One region of the Paenibacillus sp. 10L310 genome, then DNA from elsewhere that is predicted to be linked to it. Evidence: predicted binding sites of a transcription regulator. Region 1 holds the regulator's gene; the other holds the start of a gene.
What was found. The regulator Rex, encoded in region 1, represses fermentation and respiration genes when NADH is low (regulators of the CRP and FNR family bind a similar motif). The targets are predictions, from matches to a motif close to TTGTGAAATATTTCACAA.

Region 1 (8,022 bases):
TGCTGCAAAAGTGGAACTTGCTTAAGCGGATGAGTGACGGAATGCTGGATGAATGGCTGATGTTTGAAGAAAAGATGAGCCAGGTGAGGGAGCGAGAGATGGATAAGCCTGCTTCCCTTGAACCGGAACAGGAAGCTGTTACCGCTCTGCCTGAACTCCATCTGGAATGTTTCAGTCGAGGTCAGGGTTATTTCAAATTACAGATGTATCCGCAGGCGATCATGCAATTCTCCCGGGTTGTGACCGACCATCCGGAGAGTGCATTAACTCGTTTTTACCTGGCGCTGGCGTATCTGAATCTGGAACAAATGGCGGAAGCCGGAACACATTTACAGCAGATCATGTACCTTAAAGGTTCACCTCGCTTGAAAGGGCTTGTGTGTAACGCCCTGGGCTGTATTCAAGTCAAGCTTGCGAATCCCGAAGCTGCATGTTCACTCTTTGCACAGGCCCTTCAGTATGACCCGACATTGACCGAACCACTGTACAACATGGAAGCTTGCAGGTTGAACAGGGGGAAATTGCAATATGCTAATCAGCTGACAACCCTTCATTAAGCGGGAATTCGGCGACAAAAAAACGGTGTTCCCTCCTTTGGCATAGCGGCGGGGACACCGCTTTTTTGTCAGTTAATTTTCAAATCCCCTTTTTTTTGCTATGCTGTAACATAGACTGGAATGGAAGGGACCGTACATTGCAATGAAATTTGCCGTATTGGATTTCGAAACAACCGGCACGCAGTCCGACGGTGAGATTATACAGGCCGGACTTGCCATCATAGATCATGACTACAGCATAACTCAAATATATAGTTCTTATGTGAACCCTGGTGTACCGATTCCCCCGTTTATTTCGGGGTTAACGGGTATTACCGATGAAGATGTGGCGGACGCTCCTTCACTCGAAGAGATGATGATGGAGATGGTTCCGCTACTTAATGATGTGGTGCTTGTCGGACACAACGTCGCTTTTGATTTTCACTTTTTGCAGAATGCTCTTGACCGTTGCGGTTATTTGCCGTTCACTGGCCGCATTCTGGACACGATTGATTTTCTGAAGATCACATTCCCATCTCTGGGTTCTTATCAACTCGGTTATGTGTCTTCCGAATTTGGATTTCAACATGATCGCCCTCACCAAGCAGACAGTGATGCACTGGCAACAGCCTATGTGCTGCTCAAGTGTCTGGATGAGTTAAAGGAATTACCGCTCATAACGATTCAGCGCCTCAGTGACCTGTTTGCACCAGAAGACAGTGACTTGGGCTGGTTCTTGGACGGGATGCGCAGTGAGAAGGAAGCAGAGCCGATTCAGGATCTGGACGGACATACCTATTATCGTCAGCTTGCTCTTAATGTAAGTGATTGGACCGATATTGGTGCACCACGCGATGAGCGGGAGGCTAACCCCCTCGATGGTGTAAGCTTCGAACAGTTTATGGACCAGGTTCGTGAGAACCTGAAGGATACGCTGGATCATTACGAAGAGCGTGAAGCGCAGACTCAGATGTTCAGCAGTGTAAGGCAAGCCCTGGATGAAGAGAAACATCTCTTGATCGAAGCTGGAACGGGTACCGGTAAATCTCTAGGGTATCTGTTGCCTGCTATTTACGAAAGTGTGAAGCAAGAACAGAAAGTTATGGTTAGCACGCATACGATCAATCTGCAGGAGCAATTGAGAGAGCGGGACATTCCGATGCTGACTCAAGTGGTTCCGTTCCCGTTTAAGGCTGCTGTATTCAAAGGACGTGGACATTACCTGTGCCTGCGCAAATTTGAACACAAAATCAATAAACGTGAATTCGCCACACCGAAAGAGGATTATTTCACAGCTGCTCAGATGATCGTCTGGCTTACGCAGACCGAAACCGGAGATGATGAGGAACTTAACCTTAGCGGACGCGGAGGGGACTTCTGGGAGACCGTACAGAGTGAATCCGAATCATGTCTGGGAAGATCCTGTCCATGGTTCCGTAAATGCTTCTACCATCGTGCCAAACATGAAGCAGGGTTGTCTGATATCGTAATCACCAATCACTCCAAATTATTTACGGATGTGAAAGCCGCGCATCAGCTGCTGCCAGCCTATGAGAGTCTTGTGATCGATGAGGCACATCATCTGGAGGATGTCGCTGGTAAACATCTTGGAATGCATATGAAATATTTCACCTTGGTTCATACACTGACCCGCCTATTTAAAGACAGTCGTAATGGTCAGCTACCTATGCTTCGTTCGCAGTTATCCGGGCATGAAAATTCGGTGCAATGGGGCTCCATGGTGGATCAGATGTTCCCGCTCGCTCTTGAAGTTAAGGAGCTGTGGGATCGTATGAGCGATGCCTTGTTTGGTCTCTTGCCTGAACGAAGTGATGCTTCACCGGGAGAGACGGGGCAATTTTCACTGCGTCTGAAAGCATCTCAGAAACCTGCAAAATGGCAGGAGTTGCAGGATCTGGAGAACCAGATCTATGTGACTCTGGGCGATTTGGTTCGCAAAGGGGACAAATTGCTGCTTGAAGTGAAAGAGGATCAGGATGATTATCAATCGGATAGTCTGATCACGGACATTACAGGACTGCTGAAAGATCTGACCACATTGAAGGAGAATCTACGTTTCTTCATGCGTATGGATGACGCCAAAACGGTGTACTGGATGGAAGCCAGCGGCCAATTCCGCAGCAAATCTCTCCAGCTGTATGCCGTACCTGTAGATGTGAGTGCACAACTTAAGGATTTATTTTTTGATAAAAAGAAAAGTGTTGTGCTTACATCGGCTACGCTTTCGGTAGATAAGTCATTCCAGTTCATGATTGAACAGCTTGGCTTGCAGGAAGCCGCCGAGAACAATCGGCTATTAACGTCGATGTTGCCATCACCTTTCAACTATCGCGATCAGGCACTTCTGGTGATTCCGCGTGATTTCCCAAGTGTGAAGGGAAGTGTGGGTGATGCGCACTTTGTTAATATGCTGGTGCAATCACTCGCAGAGACGGCAATTGCTACGCGTGGACGCATGATGGTTCTGTTTACTTCATACAAGATGTTGCGACAGGTCTATGATCCGCTGAAGGAGGCACTGTCTGGCAACGACATCTCGTTGCTTGGGCAAGGCGTTGACAGTGGAAGTCGTTCCAAATTGACTCGCAGGTTTCAAGATGCCAAAGCAACGGTACTTCTGGGCACAAGTAGCTTCTGGGAGGGTGTAGATATCCCGGGAGAGGCGTTAACTTGTCTCGCTATTGTGCGACTGCCTTTCCAGCCACCGAATCATCCGTTGGTGGAAGCCAAGAGTGAGTTGCTCCAGGAACAGAAGAAAAATCCGTTCATGAAACTGTCCGTGCCACAAGCGGTCATTCGTTTCAAGCAGGGATTTGGCCGATTGGTACGTACAGCAAAGGACAGAGGAATTGTCATTGTTTATGATACACGGGTGATTGAAGCGTATTATGGTAAATTCTTTTTGTATTCATTACCTGGTCCCAAAATGGAGCATATGCTCACGGAGCAAATGGTTCCACGAATTACTGAGTGGTTGGAAAAACCTGCTAATGAACAAAAATAATGGTTGTTTTGTTCGTTATATCATTGCATGACACTATCGTTTGGCGTTAAACTTTATTAGATATTTCCGTATCCGATTAAAGCAGTTGCACGTAAGAACTTATAACCTAAATTACAAGGAGCATTCTGTATAAAATGTCACGTTTATCTTTGAGTTTTATACAGAATGCTCATCTTTTCATCTATTATTTTATCGCGGCCTTGGTAAGGGGGAGCAAGAATGAAATCGGATAAAATTTCAGAAGCGGTGGTACGACGTCTGCCTGTTTACTTGCGTTATTTGAACGAGTTGCATCAGCGTGAGGTGGCTACTGTTTCTTCTCAAGAGCTTGGACAGAGGCTGGATCTGAATCCGGCCCAAATTCGTAAAGACCTGGCTTACTTCGGTGATTTTGGTCGTAAAGGGATCGGGTATGATGTATCCTATTTGATCGAGAAAATTCGTCACATTCTCAAAATCGATCAGCAAATTAATGTAGCTCTGGTAGGAGCGGGTAACCTCGGTCAAGCCTTGTCCAACTACAACGCATATCTGAAAGACAACATGAAGATTGTTGCTGTATTTGATGCATATGGACCGAAGATAGGTAGTCAAATCAACAGTTTGACGGTAAAACCAATGGATGAATTGACGGAAGCGGTTAAAATGGAAAACATTCGCATCGGAATTATCACGGTTCCGGATACGGAAGCCCAAAATGTAGCCGATCAGCTTATTGAATCAGGAATTGAAGCGATCCTTAATTTTGCACCAACCATTCTAAAAACACCGCCGCATATCCGCATTCACCATGCTGACTTTACAACGGATCTGCTTAGTTTGGCCTATTACTTGGAGACTGGAAAGGACGACGAGGAAGATGACAACAAATAGATGGGTAATTCACAACGGCAAATTTGCCGTTAATGAAGGCGGCACAACATGGAACGTGGTCCACGGATACATGGTTGTTGAGAATGACAAGATTGTGCATATTGGTGAGACATTGCCGGATGAAGACAAAAATTGTACCAAAGTGGATGGAAAAGGACTGTTCTTCCTGCCGGGTCTGATCAATACGCATGGTCATGCAGCGATGTCGTTGCTCAGAGGGCACGGAGACGATCTTGCATTGCAAGTATGGTTGCAGGAAAAAATGTGGCCGATGGAAGCGAAAATGACTTCAGAAGACGTATATTGGGGAACTTCGCTATCGGTGCTTGAAATGTTGAAAGGCGGAACTACAGCTTTCCTGGACATGTACGATCACATGGATCAAGTTGCCAAAGTTGTGGAGCAATCCGGCGTTAGAGCAGCACTGGCACGTGGTGTAATCGGGCTGTGCTCGGAAGAAGAACAATTGCGGAAGCTGGAGGAGTCGGCTGCGTTTGCGCGTGAGTGGAATGGACAGGCAGATGGTCGCATTACAACCGTAATCTCGCCACATGCACCATATACATGCCCTCCTGACTACATAGAGAAGCTTGTGCAGGTCGCGAACGACCTAAACCTTCCCCTTCATACACATATGTCGGAAACGCTTCGTGAAGTCGAGCAGAACGTGGCTGATTATGGACTGCGTCCTGTGGCACATCTGGAGAAACTGGGCTTTTTCTCTCGTCCATCCCTGGTTGCACATGCGGTGCATCTGAATGACGAAGAGATTGAGATTCTGGCCCGTCATGATGTGGCTGTATCCCATAACCCGGGAAGTAACCTGAAACTCGCTTCAGGTGTTGCGCGGGTACCTGCGTTGCTGAAAGCAGGAGTTACCGTGTCACTCGGAACAGACGGACCGGCAAGCAACAACAACCTGGATATGTTCGAGGAAATGAGACTGGCTGCATTGATTCACAAAGGTGTATCTGGTGACCCGACGGCAGTGCCAGCAGGCGAAGCGTTATTACTCGGAACGTCATACGGTGCCAAATCCATCTTCTTGAACAATACCGGAGCACTCCAGGTCGGCATGAAGGCTGACTTTATCGCCTTGGACATTGAACAGGCACATTTCTATCCACATACAGACCTGATCTCACATACAATCTATTCGGCTTCTGCCAAGGATGTTGAGCACGTATGGGTGGATGGGAAACAAGTGGTGAAACATGGCGAATGTCTGACACTGGATGAAGAACGCATTTTGCGTGAGTCTCAATTGGCATTTGATGGTCTGCTTGCTCGTTAATTGCAGGACAGCATCATAGGGAAAGGAAGTTCGGCTTTTGAAGAAAAAAAAGAAGTGGATATGGATTTCGCTGCTTGCACTGGTTCTGATTCTGTTTGGACTTCAGCGTTATTACGTCCATGTCACGCAGGACCAACGCAAGGAAGAAGCGCTCGCCATACAAGCAGCACAGGAGCAACTGGGCATTACATCCTATGATGAATTGCGCAAGTACATCTGGGGAGACAAAGAAGGCTCTGACAACATCTACTGGACCCTGATCGGCAAAAACAAGGATAACCAGGATGTTATGGTCTGGGTTAAATTCGATGCAAACAATCAACCGGTTAAGGGTGCAAACGCTGTACACAGTGAGTTGTTGCAGAATGGCATGTCCGAAGCGCAGATACGCAATCGCTTCAGTTCTGAAGTTCCTGCCGGTGAGATTAAACGAATCATGCCCGGAGTTGTGAATGGAATATATGTGTGGCAAGTGTATTATAAAGACGGTACGCATAACCACTATCGCTTTTATCGTTTTAGCAACGGAGAACAGGTGGACCTGGTCTACACACTCCCGAACAGCTAGAACAAGATAGAGTGAGATAACTAGAGAATTAAAGAAATGAAAGAACCGGCAGACGGATATCCGACTGAACCGGTTCTTTGTGTTGTCTGTAAACATATTTGATTTAAATAGTTAAAATTAATAATTTATTCATATTTTCGCCTTCGAAATTGTATATACGATGTGATATACTCAGATATGTACTCAAAGTTACATTCAAAACAAATAAACCTGTCAAAATTATCGCAGGAGTCAATGTGCACATATTCGTATATACCAATAAGCCAGTAGGTTGGGCCAAATTCCGGGAGGGGTAATTCACTTGAAGCTAAAAGTATTGCCTATTGCTTTAACTGCCGTCATTTCAGCCGTTGTGTTGTTTGGAGGTTGGTTTGTATATCGTCAGGTGGCTGTGCAGAATCCGATTGAAAAAATGGTAACCCAGTACGATGGAGTCAATGACGTTCAATTAACTATTAACCGCAATGACGTACAATTGAAACTGGATCTGCAACCTGATGTTGATTTGGGCAGACTGGTACAATATATTCACAAAGAAGGACAGACCCTGATTGGAACACGCTCACTAAAGTTGGATGTTGTGGATCATTCCAGTGAAGCACTGGAAAGTTGGTGGGGTGATGCGATGTTCACCGTAGCTCAGGCGATGGAGAACAAGCAATACACCGAGATTACACCAACGTTGTCAAAGATGGCGACGAATGGAATTAAGGTAAATACAGCGATGGATGACAACAATGTATATGTCAGTCTCAGAGACGGAGATGCCAGCAAGTTTATTATTCTGCCGCGTGTGCCCGGTCAGATAGGAGTGTGGCCTAATGCCTAAGTGGACAAAAGAAGTTGCCATCGGATTTTTTCCCGTATTGATTATTTTCCTTGCTTTTACTGGTGTTAATATTGTTCCGATCCTGATTGCAGCAGTGCTTGTCGGAGCTTTGCTGTTCATGATGCAAATGCGTGGCGGGATTACAGTAGGCGCTGCACAGGAACGTAAACGGAAGAAAAAAGGACCTTCCAAGCTTACTTTTGAAGAAATTGGCGGACAAGACAGTGCTAAGCAGGAATTGCGTGAAGCGCTTGACTTTCTGATCAAACATGAAGAAATCCGGAAGTTCGGGATTCGCCCGTTAAAAGGGATCTTGCTGACGGGCCCTCCAGGGACAGGAAAAACGTTGATGGCCAAGGCTGCTGCCCATTACACCGATTCTATTTTTGTAGCAGCATCGGGTAGTGAGTTCGTGGAAATGTATGTTGGTGTGGGTGCCAGCAGAATTCGGGATTTGTTCAAGGACGCGAGAACCCGTGCCACCAAGGAAAATAAGGAAAACGCTATTATCTTTATCGATGAAATCGATGTCATCGGAGGGAAACGTGAGGGTGGTCAACAGCGTGAATATGATCAGACCCTCAATCAGCTCCTGACGGAAATGGATGGAATCTATTCTTCCGATACGCCAAGAATTCTGGTTATCGCTGCAACGAACCGTAAAGAGATGCTGGATAGCGCCCTGACGCGACCGGGACGTTTTGACCGCCACATTCAAGTGGACTTGCCTGACAAAAAGGGCAGAAAGCATATTCTGGAACTGCATGCGGTGAACAAACCTCTGTTGAAGGAAGTTAATCTGGAGAAAACAGCGGAAGAATCATATGGTTTCTCCGGTGCACAGCTCGAAAGTGTGATGAACGAAGCAGCAATATACGCCATGAGAGACGGGCTGTT
Region 2 (8,022 bases), on a different contig from region 1:
CCGGTACTGGCTTGTTACAAAGTTAAAACGGCAGCAGAGGGCATTGAACGTGCAGCAGAAGTGGTTGCTTTTGGCGGCATGGGTCACTCCTCGGTTATCCATTCAACAAATGAAGAAGTGATTGGCAAATTCGCAGATCGTCTGCAAACTGGACGGATTATTGTGAACTCACCATCCACACACGGTGCCATCGGAGATATCTACAACACAAACATGCCGTCATTGACACTGGGATGCGGATCATACGGACGTAACTCGACTTCTTCCAACGTAACCGCTGTGAACTTAATCAATGTGAAAAGGGTGGCTCGCCGTACCGTGAATATGCAATGGTTCAAAGTGCCGAACAAAGTCTACTTCGAAAAAGGAGCAACACAGTATCTTGCCAAAATGCCTGACATCACACGTGTGGCCATTATTACGGATGCCATGATGGTGAAGCTTGGATATGTTGAAAAGGTAGAACACTATCTGCGTCAACGCCAAATGCCAGTAGCGATCGAAGTGTTCTCCGATGTTGAGCCAGATCCATCCACAACAACGGTAGATCGCGGAACCGAAATGATGCGCCGCTTCCAACCAGACTGCATTATCGCACTCGGCGGTGGATCACCGATGGATGCTGCCAAAGCCATGTGGTTGTTCTATGAATATCCGGACACGGACTTCAACGATCTGAAACAAAAATTCATGGATATCCGCAAACGGATCTACAAATATCCACGTCTCGGCGTAAAAGCGAAATTTGTAGCGATCCCAACCACATCGGGTACAGGTTCTGAAGTGACATCGTTCGCGGTTATCACAGATAAAAATCAAGGTAACACCAAATATCCATTGGCCGACTATGAGCTGACACCAGACGTAGCGATTGTCGATCCGGAGTTTGTATACTCCCTGCCGAGAACAGCCGTTGCCGATACAGGTATGGACGTACTGACGCATGCGATTGAAGCTTATGTATCTGTTATGGCAAATGATTACACGGATGGACTTGCGATCAAAGCCATTCAACTGGTGTTCCAATACCTGGAGCAATCTGCGCTGCAAGGCGATAAACTGGCACGTGAGAAAATGCATAATGCTTCAACGATTGCTGGTATGGCATTTGCCAACGCATTCCTGGGCATTAACCACAGCTTGGCGCACAAATGGGGCGGTCAGTATCACACCGCACACGGACGCACCAATGCAATCCTGATGCCACACGTCATTCGTTACAACGCGAAAAAACCGACCAAATTTGCATCGTTCCCGAAATATTCGCACTTTGTAGCGGATGAGCGGTATGCCGAAATCGCCCGCATCTTGGGATTGCCTGCTCGTACAACAGAAGAAGGCGTAACAAGTCTCATCAATGCCATCCGTAACCTGAACAAAATCTTGGGTATTGAAGAATCGTTCCAGGAAATCGGATTTGATGCCAAAGACTTTGAAGCACATGTCGATTATCTGGCAGACCGTGCCTTCGAAGACCAATGTACAACTGCCAATCCGAAGTTGCCGCTGGTAACTGAACTGGCTGATGTATACCGCAACGCTTTCTACGGAAAGTTTGAATAATAAATCTAGAACGAAGCGTGCCTTACGGCAAGAAGATCAGGGTTCCCCGAGAGGGGAGCCCCGATTGCCGTCTTTCACACAATAACGAGTGGGCAGAAAAACAGAAGAGTGAAGCCTCTGTTTTTCAGGAGTATTTTAAGATTTGGTTTGCTCCGAGCATAGAGGAGCAAAAGGGTTCTATAGAGGTTACACGGAATCCGTGACGTGGCTGTTTGAGCCAGATGTTCACACAATAACGGAGTGGGCAGAAAAACAGAAGAGCGAGCATCTGTTTTTCAGGAGTATTCTAAGATTTGGTTTGCTCCGAGCATAGAGGAGCAAAAGGGTTCTAGAGAGGTTACACGGAATCCGTGACGTGGCTGTTTGAGCCAGATGTTCACACAATAACGGAGTGGGCAGAAAAAACTGAAGAAGCGGAGCGTTCGCCTTTATCCCCGGATTTTCCCCTTTGAAATATAAAATTGAAAAAATCCGGGGATAACAGCGATCGGAAGTTGTTCTGCCCGCGCAGTGGCTAAGTGTGAATTTACAGGGGTCAATGGGACATAGCGCAGGTGGAGTGAGTTAGTTCACTGGCTTTGTGACAAAAATCACAGATGATGAAAGCCCCAAGTCGTATACTGAAAATGTAAGAAAAACATTCATCCCGCGGTTCCGGTTCCCAAGTAGAGAGAACATGTTCCGGTTTATGTGAAACAATTCACATTAATCGCGGCTCTGGGCACACAATGCTACGAATGAAGCAAGATGTTATGTGTCCAGAAATCCAAATTAGTGGAGGGATTACGATGTCGGTGATTGAAAAAGATGTCAAACAACAAACAGGCTGGAGAAACTTTACCAAAGGAACATGGACCAAATCCGTAGATGTGAATGATTTTCTGGCACACAACTTGTCTCCGTATTACGGTGACGAAGCATTTCTCGCAGGTGCAACCCAGAATACCAAAGAATTGTGGGAGATCGTATCTGATCTGACCAAAAAAGAACGGGATAACGGCGGTGTCCTTGACGTTGACGTGAACACACCAGGTACTATTATTTCTCACCAACCCGGTTATCTGGATCAATCCAAAGAGCAGATTGTCGGCGTTCAGACCGATGCTCCGTTCAAACGTTCCATTCAACCAACAGGCGGAATTCGCATGATGATTGACGCATGTGAGGCATATGGCTTTGAAATGCCACAGGGCGTCATTGATATATTTACAAACATTCGCAAAACACACAACCAGGGTGTATTCGATGCTTATACTTCCGACATGCGTGCAGCGCGTAAAGCAGGAATTATTACAGGTCTGCCAGATGCTTACGGCCGTGGCCGGATCATCGGTGACTATCGTCGTGTAGCTTTGTACGGGGTAGACTTCCTGATTCGTAACAAAAAAGGCGAACTGAATGCACTCGAAGTTGATGTTATTGATGAAGATGTCATTCGTCTGCGGGAAGAATTGTCTGAACAGATTCGTGCATTGCAAGAATTGAAACAATTGGGCGATATGCACGGGTTCGATATTTCCTTGCCAGCGACAACAGCAAAAGAAGCATTCCAATGGTTGTACTTCGGTTATCTGGCTGCGATCAAAGAACAGAACGGTGCTGCGATGTCACTCGGACGTGTATCTTCTTTCCTGGATATCTACATTGAACGTGACCTGCAAGAAGGGATTTTGTCCGAAGAACAGGCTCAGGAATTGGTTGACCATTTTGTAATGAAACTGCGGATTGTCAAATTCCTGCGTACACCGGATTACAACGAACTGTTCAGTGGAGATCCAACATGGGTGACTGAGTCCATCGGTGGTATGTCCGTGAATGGTGAAACACGCGTAACCAAAAACAGCTTCCGTTTCCTGCATACACTGCACAACCTGGGTCCTGCACCAGAACCAAACTTGACTGTTCTCTGGTCAACGAAACTTCCAGAAGCTTTCAAAGATTATTGCAGTAAAGTATCCATCGAAACCAGCTCAATCCAGTATGAAAATGATGATCTGATGCGTCCGATCTACGGTGACGATTACGGTATTGCTTGCTGTGTGTCGGCGATGAAGATCGGGAAACAAATGCAATTCTTCGGCGCTCGTGCCAACCTGGCAAAAGCTCTCCTGTATGCGATCAACGGTGGTCGTGACGAGAAATCCGGAGCACAAGTTGGACCTGAGTATCCTGCCATCACTAGCGAAGTACTGGATTACAATGAGGTTATGAAACGCTTCAAACCAATGATGGAGTGGCTGGCTAAGCTGTATATGAATACCCTCAACGTCATTCACTACATGCACGATAAATACAGTTATGAGCGTATCGAAATGGCATTACATGACCGTGACATTGTACGTACGATGGCTTGCGGTATCGCTGGTCTGTCGGTTACAGCAGATTCACTGAGTGCGATCAAATATGCCAAAGTAAAACCAATTCGTAACGAACAAGGCATCGCTGTTGATTTCGAAATCGAAGGAGACTTCCCTTGTTACGGTAACAATGAAGACAGCGTAGACAGCATTGCTGTTGAACTGGTCGAGAACTTTATGGGCATGATTCGCAAGCACAAAGCTTACCGTAACGCAGTTCCAACACAATCCGTTCTGACGATCACTTCCAACGTGGTATATGGTAAGAAAACAGGGACTACACCGGATGGTCGTAAAGCAGGTGAACCATTTGCTCCAGGTGCAAACCCAATGCATGGTCGTGACAAAAAAGGTGCACTGGCATCCCTTGGCTCGGTAGCCAAATTGCCTTATGAACACAGTCTTGACGGGATTTCCAATACCTTCTCCATCGTGCCAAAAGCATTGGGTAAAGAGGAGACTACACGTAAATCCAACCTGACTGCGATGATGGATGGTTACTTCGGTCAAAACGCTCATCACCTGAACGTTAACGTATTTGATCGTCAGCAATTGATTGATGCGATGGATCACCCGGAAAGCTATCCACAACTGACTATACGGGTATCCGGATATGCCGTTAACTTCATTAAACTGACTCGTGAACAACAGTTGGATGTCATCAACCGTACGTTCCATGGCTCGATGTAAGTAATTTGCTAGTAGAAGACCGCTAGAGCAAGGTATTCCAAATCATATTAAACGCACAGCGGATGCGGATACAGAAAGGAAGAGGCAGCATGGTTAACGGACATATTCATTCACTCGAAACTTTCGGGACGGTTGACGGCCCAGGCATCCGCTTTGTGCTTTTTATGCAAGGATGTCTACTCAAATGTCAATATTGCCACAACCCTGATACTTGGGCGCTGGATGGTGGAAAAGAAATGACGCTTGAGGAGGTACTGGCTGAAATTGAGCCTTACCTGTCTTACTACCGCAGCTCCGGAGGCGGGCTCACGATATCTGGTGGAGAACCAACGTTACAGGCTCACTTTGTAGCCGAAATCTTCAAGGAAGTGAAGCGGCGCTGGGGATTGCATACGACACTGGACAGCAACGGATTTAACGAACCGGAACGGATTCACGATCTGTTGGATCACACAGACCTGGTTCTGCTGGACCTCAAACATATTGATGATGAGAAACATATCAAGTTGACAGGCAAATCCAACGAGAGAACGTTGAAAACAGCCAAGTGGTTATCGGAGCAAGGTCGGAAAATGTGGATACGCCACGTGTATGTGCCTGGTATTCATAACGAGGAAGAGGATCTGCTTAACCTCGGACGGTTTATTGGAACATTAAATGGCGTCGAGAAGTTCGAAATTCTTCCATACCATCAGATGGGGATCTACAAATGGGAGGCGCTCGGTAAAGTATATCCACTGGATGGAGTTCCTTCACCAAGTGAAGAAGAAGTGGAGCGGGCGTATCGCCTGATCGAACAAGGTCGCCAGGAAACGGCTGGCGTGGCTTGTTCAGGTAAGTAATCTGACCTTTATATAATAAAAACAATCAACCAAGCAGTCCTTGCGAACATGTTTCGCAGGGGCTGTTTTTTTGCTGTTATCCATTGTAAATGCAAGATTATGGGTCCAGTGAAGGATTTTATCCCTCCATTGATGAATTGTCATCCTTACGATGTAAGCTCCGGCTTTTTATAATCAGAGTGTAAAGCCAAATGCTCAATATCTTGAGGAGGGTCAACCAGATGAAAAAAAGAATGACATTACTGCTTTCATTATTGCTTATCACTTCATGGACTTTGGCGGGATGTGCAAGCTCAAGTAACGAGCCACAGCAAGGCGCAGGCAATACACCTGTGGAGGAGACAAGTAAGGAACCGGTTGAAATGCTTCTCCGCCACACACAGGTGGGAGCCGACAAACAGAAAAGACTGGCCATTCTGCAGGATGTTGTGGACAAAGTTGAGGGTGAGATACCCAATCTGACCTTCACGCTGGATGGTGTCGAATCCGATGTGAATTGTAAGGAAAAGCTTCGCGGAGAGATGGCGGCAGGTAACCCGCCGGATATATTTGAACTGTTCGGTAGCCCGGATTCCAAAGTTTATGCCAAGGAAGGTATGCTGCTGGATCTGACCTCAATCCTGCAAGAGCTGGGCATTCAGGACCAGTTTACATCCCTTGAACCGTTTACGTATGAAGGCAAAGTATATGGACTGCCGATTGGCGGTTCGGGCGAAGGTTTTTTCTATAATAAAGAGTACTTTGAACAAAAAGGATGGAAAGCCCCAACGACCATGGCTGAACTGGACAATATACTGGCTGAGATCAAGGCTGATGGCAAAGTGCCGCTTGCTTCCGCATCCAAGGCGGGATGGGTGCCGCTTATGTTAACCAACCATCTGTGGTCCCGGTATGCCGGGCCGGAGATTACCGCAAAGTTTGCAACAGGTGAAGCGAAGTGGACCGATCCGGGTGTTGTGCAAGGTTTTGCCAAACATAAGGAATGGGTTGATAAGGGTTATTTCAAAAAAGGTGAGCTAGGCTTCGAGTATGCCGAATATACCACGCAATTTACAAGTGGCGAAGCGGTATTAATGTATGACGGAACATGGAAATCATCTGTATTCAAAGAAGGTCAGAGCGGTGAATCGCTCATTGGCAAGGTTGGATTCTTCAATATGCCTCCGGTAGAGAACGGAGCAGGAGATCAGACGTCTTTGATGCGTGATGTGAACAATGGATACGGATTCTCGGCAGCAGTGGCGGATGACCCGCAGAAGCTGGACGCAGTGAAAGCTTTTATCAAAAATTTCTACAATGAAGATATGCAGATTCGCGGCCTTGTGGAAGACGGTGTGTTGCCGGCCATGAAGCTGGACGAGAAAGTGCTGACCGATAGCATTACCGATGATCTGATGAAAGAAATTGTGGCTGTGCTTAATGCGTCCAAGACGTCGTTCCCGGCATTTGATGCACTCGTTCAGGCCGATGTGACGACAGAGATCAGCAATCTGCAAATCCAGAAGTTGATTGGTGGACAGACCACGCCAGAGAAAATGGCAGAAGAGCTGCAAAAGGTGCAGGAGGAAGCAAACGCTTCCGTGGAATAAATCAATCCAAGTTGAAACTGCGATCGTTGAAGTGACTGAAGGAGGCTGACCATGAATACTTCACTCCGTAGCCCGTTAATCTATACGTTGTTTGTAATGCCAGCCCTAATTCTGTTTGTAATGTTCTTCTTATACCCTATTGGTAGCTCCCTGTATTACAGTCTGACGAGTTGGAATGGGGTATCGGCTGAGCCACGTTTTGTGGGTTTATCCAATTATGTGAAAGCACTGACCGATGAACGGTTTTGGATTTCCACACGGAATAACGGCTTTTTCATCGGATTTTCGGTACTGATTCAGGTACCCCTGATCGTCCTGTTTTCGCTTCTTATTGCCAATGTGAAAAGACTGAAAGGTCTGTATAAAACCGCTGTTTTTTTACCATCCATTATGTCGACTGCCGTTATCGGTATCTTATGGGGGTTTATCTATGAACCCAATATCGGACTATTAAACAAAATACTTCATGTGCTTGGTATCGATCCAATCTACTGGTTATCGGATAACCGATTTGCCATGTTGTCCATCTTGGTGACCAATGCCTGGCAGTGGACGGGATTTTACATTGTCATGGTGCTGGCGGCCATACTGGCGATTCCCCGTGATCTGGATGAAGCGGCTGCAATTGATGGGGCAACGGCGGTACAACGTGCAATGCGAATTACGTTGCCGCTGATCCGGCCGATCATTTCGGTGGTGATCATGTTGTCCATTGCAGGTGCCATGAAAGCAGCAGACATCGTGATTGTCATGACCAAAGGTGGGCCCGCCGGGTCCACCGAGGTTCTGGCCACATACATGATCAAATACGCGATTACCAACTTCAAATATGGCTATGGCAATACCATTGCAGTGCTGATCTTTGCTCTGACGCTTGTGCTCACTGCGGTGTATCAACTGCTGGTGGCGAGGCGGAGCGAGAAGGTGGAATATTGATGCCGAAAAGCATAAAAAGTAGTATACCTCATGTGTTGTTAATGT

Region 2: a site for Rex is predicted at 2,252-2,269, ahead of pflB (formate C-acetyltransferase). Genes of this name have one in related genera too.

The regions. Positions count from the first base shown of each region.
Region 1 is NZ_JBFTKC010000003.1:525,084-533,105, reverse strand. Features, by position in the region: gene AC1DE7_RS11390 (tetratricopeptide repeat protein) at 1-557, shown strand, start outside; gene dinG (ATP-dependent DNA helicase DinG) at 700-3,561, shown strand; gene AC1DE7_RS11380 (redox-sensing transcriptional repressor Rex) at 3,781-4,434, shown strand; gene AC1DE7_RS11375 (amidohydrolase) at 4,421-5,728, shown strand; gene AC1DE7_RS11370 (DUF5590 domain-containing protein) at 5,766-6,296, shown strand; gene AC1DE7_RS11365 (hypothetical protein) at 6,598-7,125, shown strand; gene AC1DE7_RS11360 (AAA family ATPase) at 7,118-8,022, shown strand, end outside.
Region 2 is NZ_JBFTKC010000010.1:179,145-187,166, forward strand. Features, by position in the region: gene adhE (bifunctional acetaldehyde-CoA/alcohol dehydrogenase) at 1-1,563, shown strand, start outside; gene pflB (formate C-acetyltransferase) at 2,352-4,610, shown strand; gene pflA (pyruvate formate-lyase-activating protein) at 4,700-5,452, shown strand; gene AC1DE7_RS20860 (extracellular solute-binding protein) at 5,674-7,041, shown strand; gene AC1DE7_RS20865 (carbohydrate ABC transporter permease) at 7,093-7,977, shown strand; gene AC1DE7_RS20870 (carbohydrate ABC transporter permease) at 7,977-8,022, shown strand, end outside.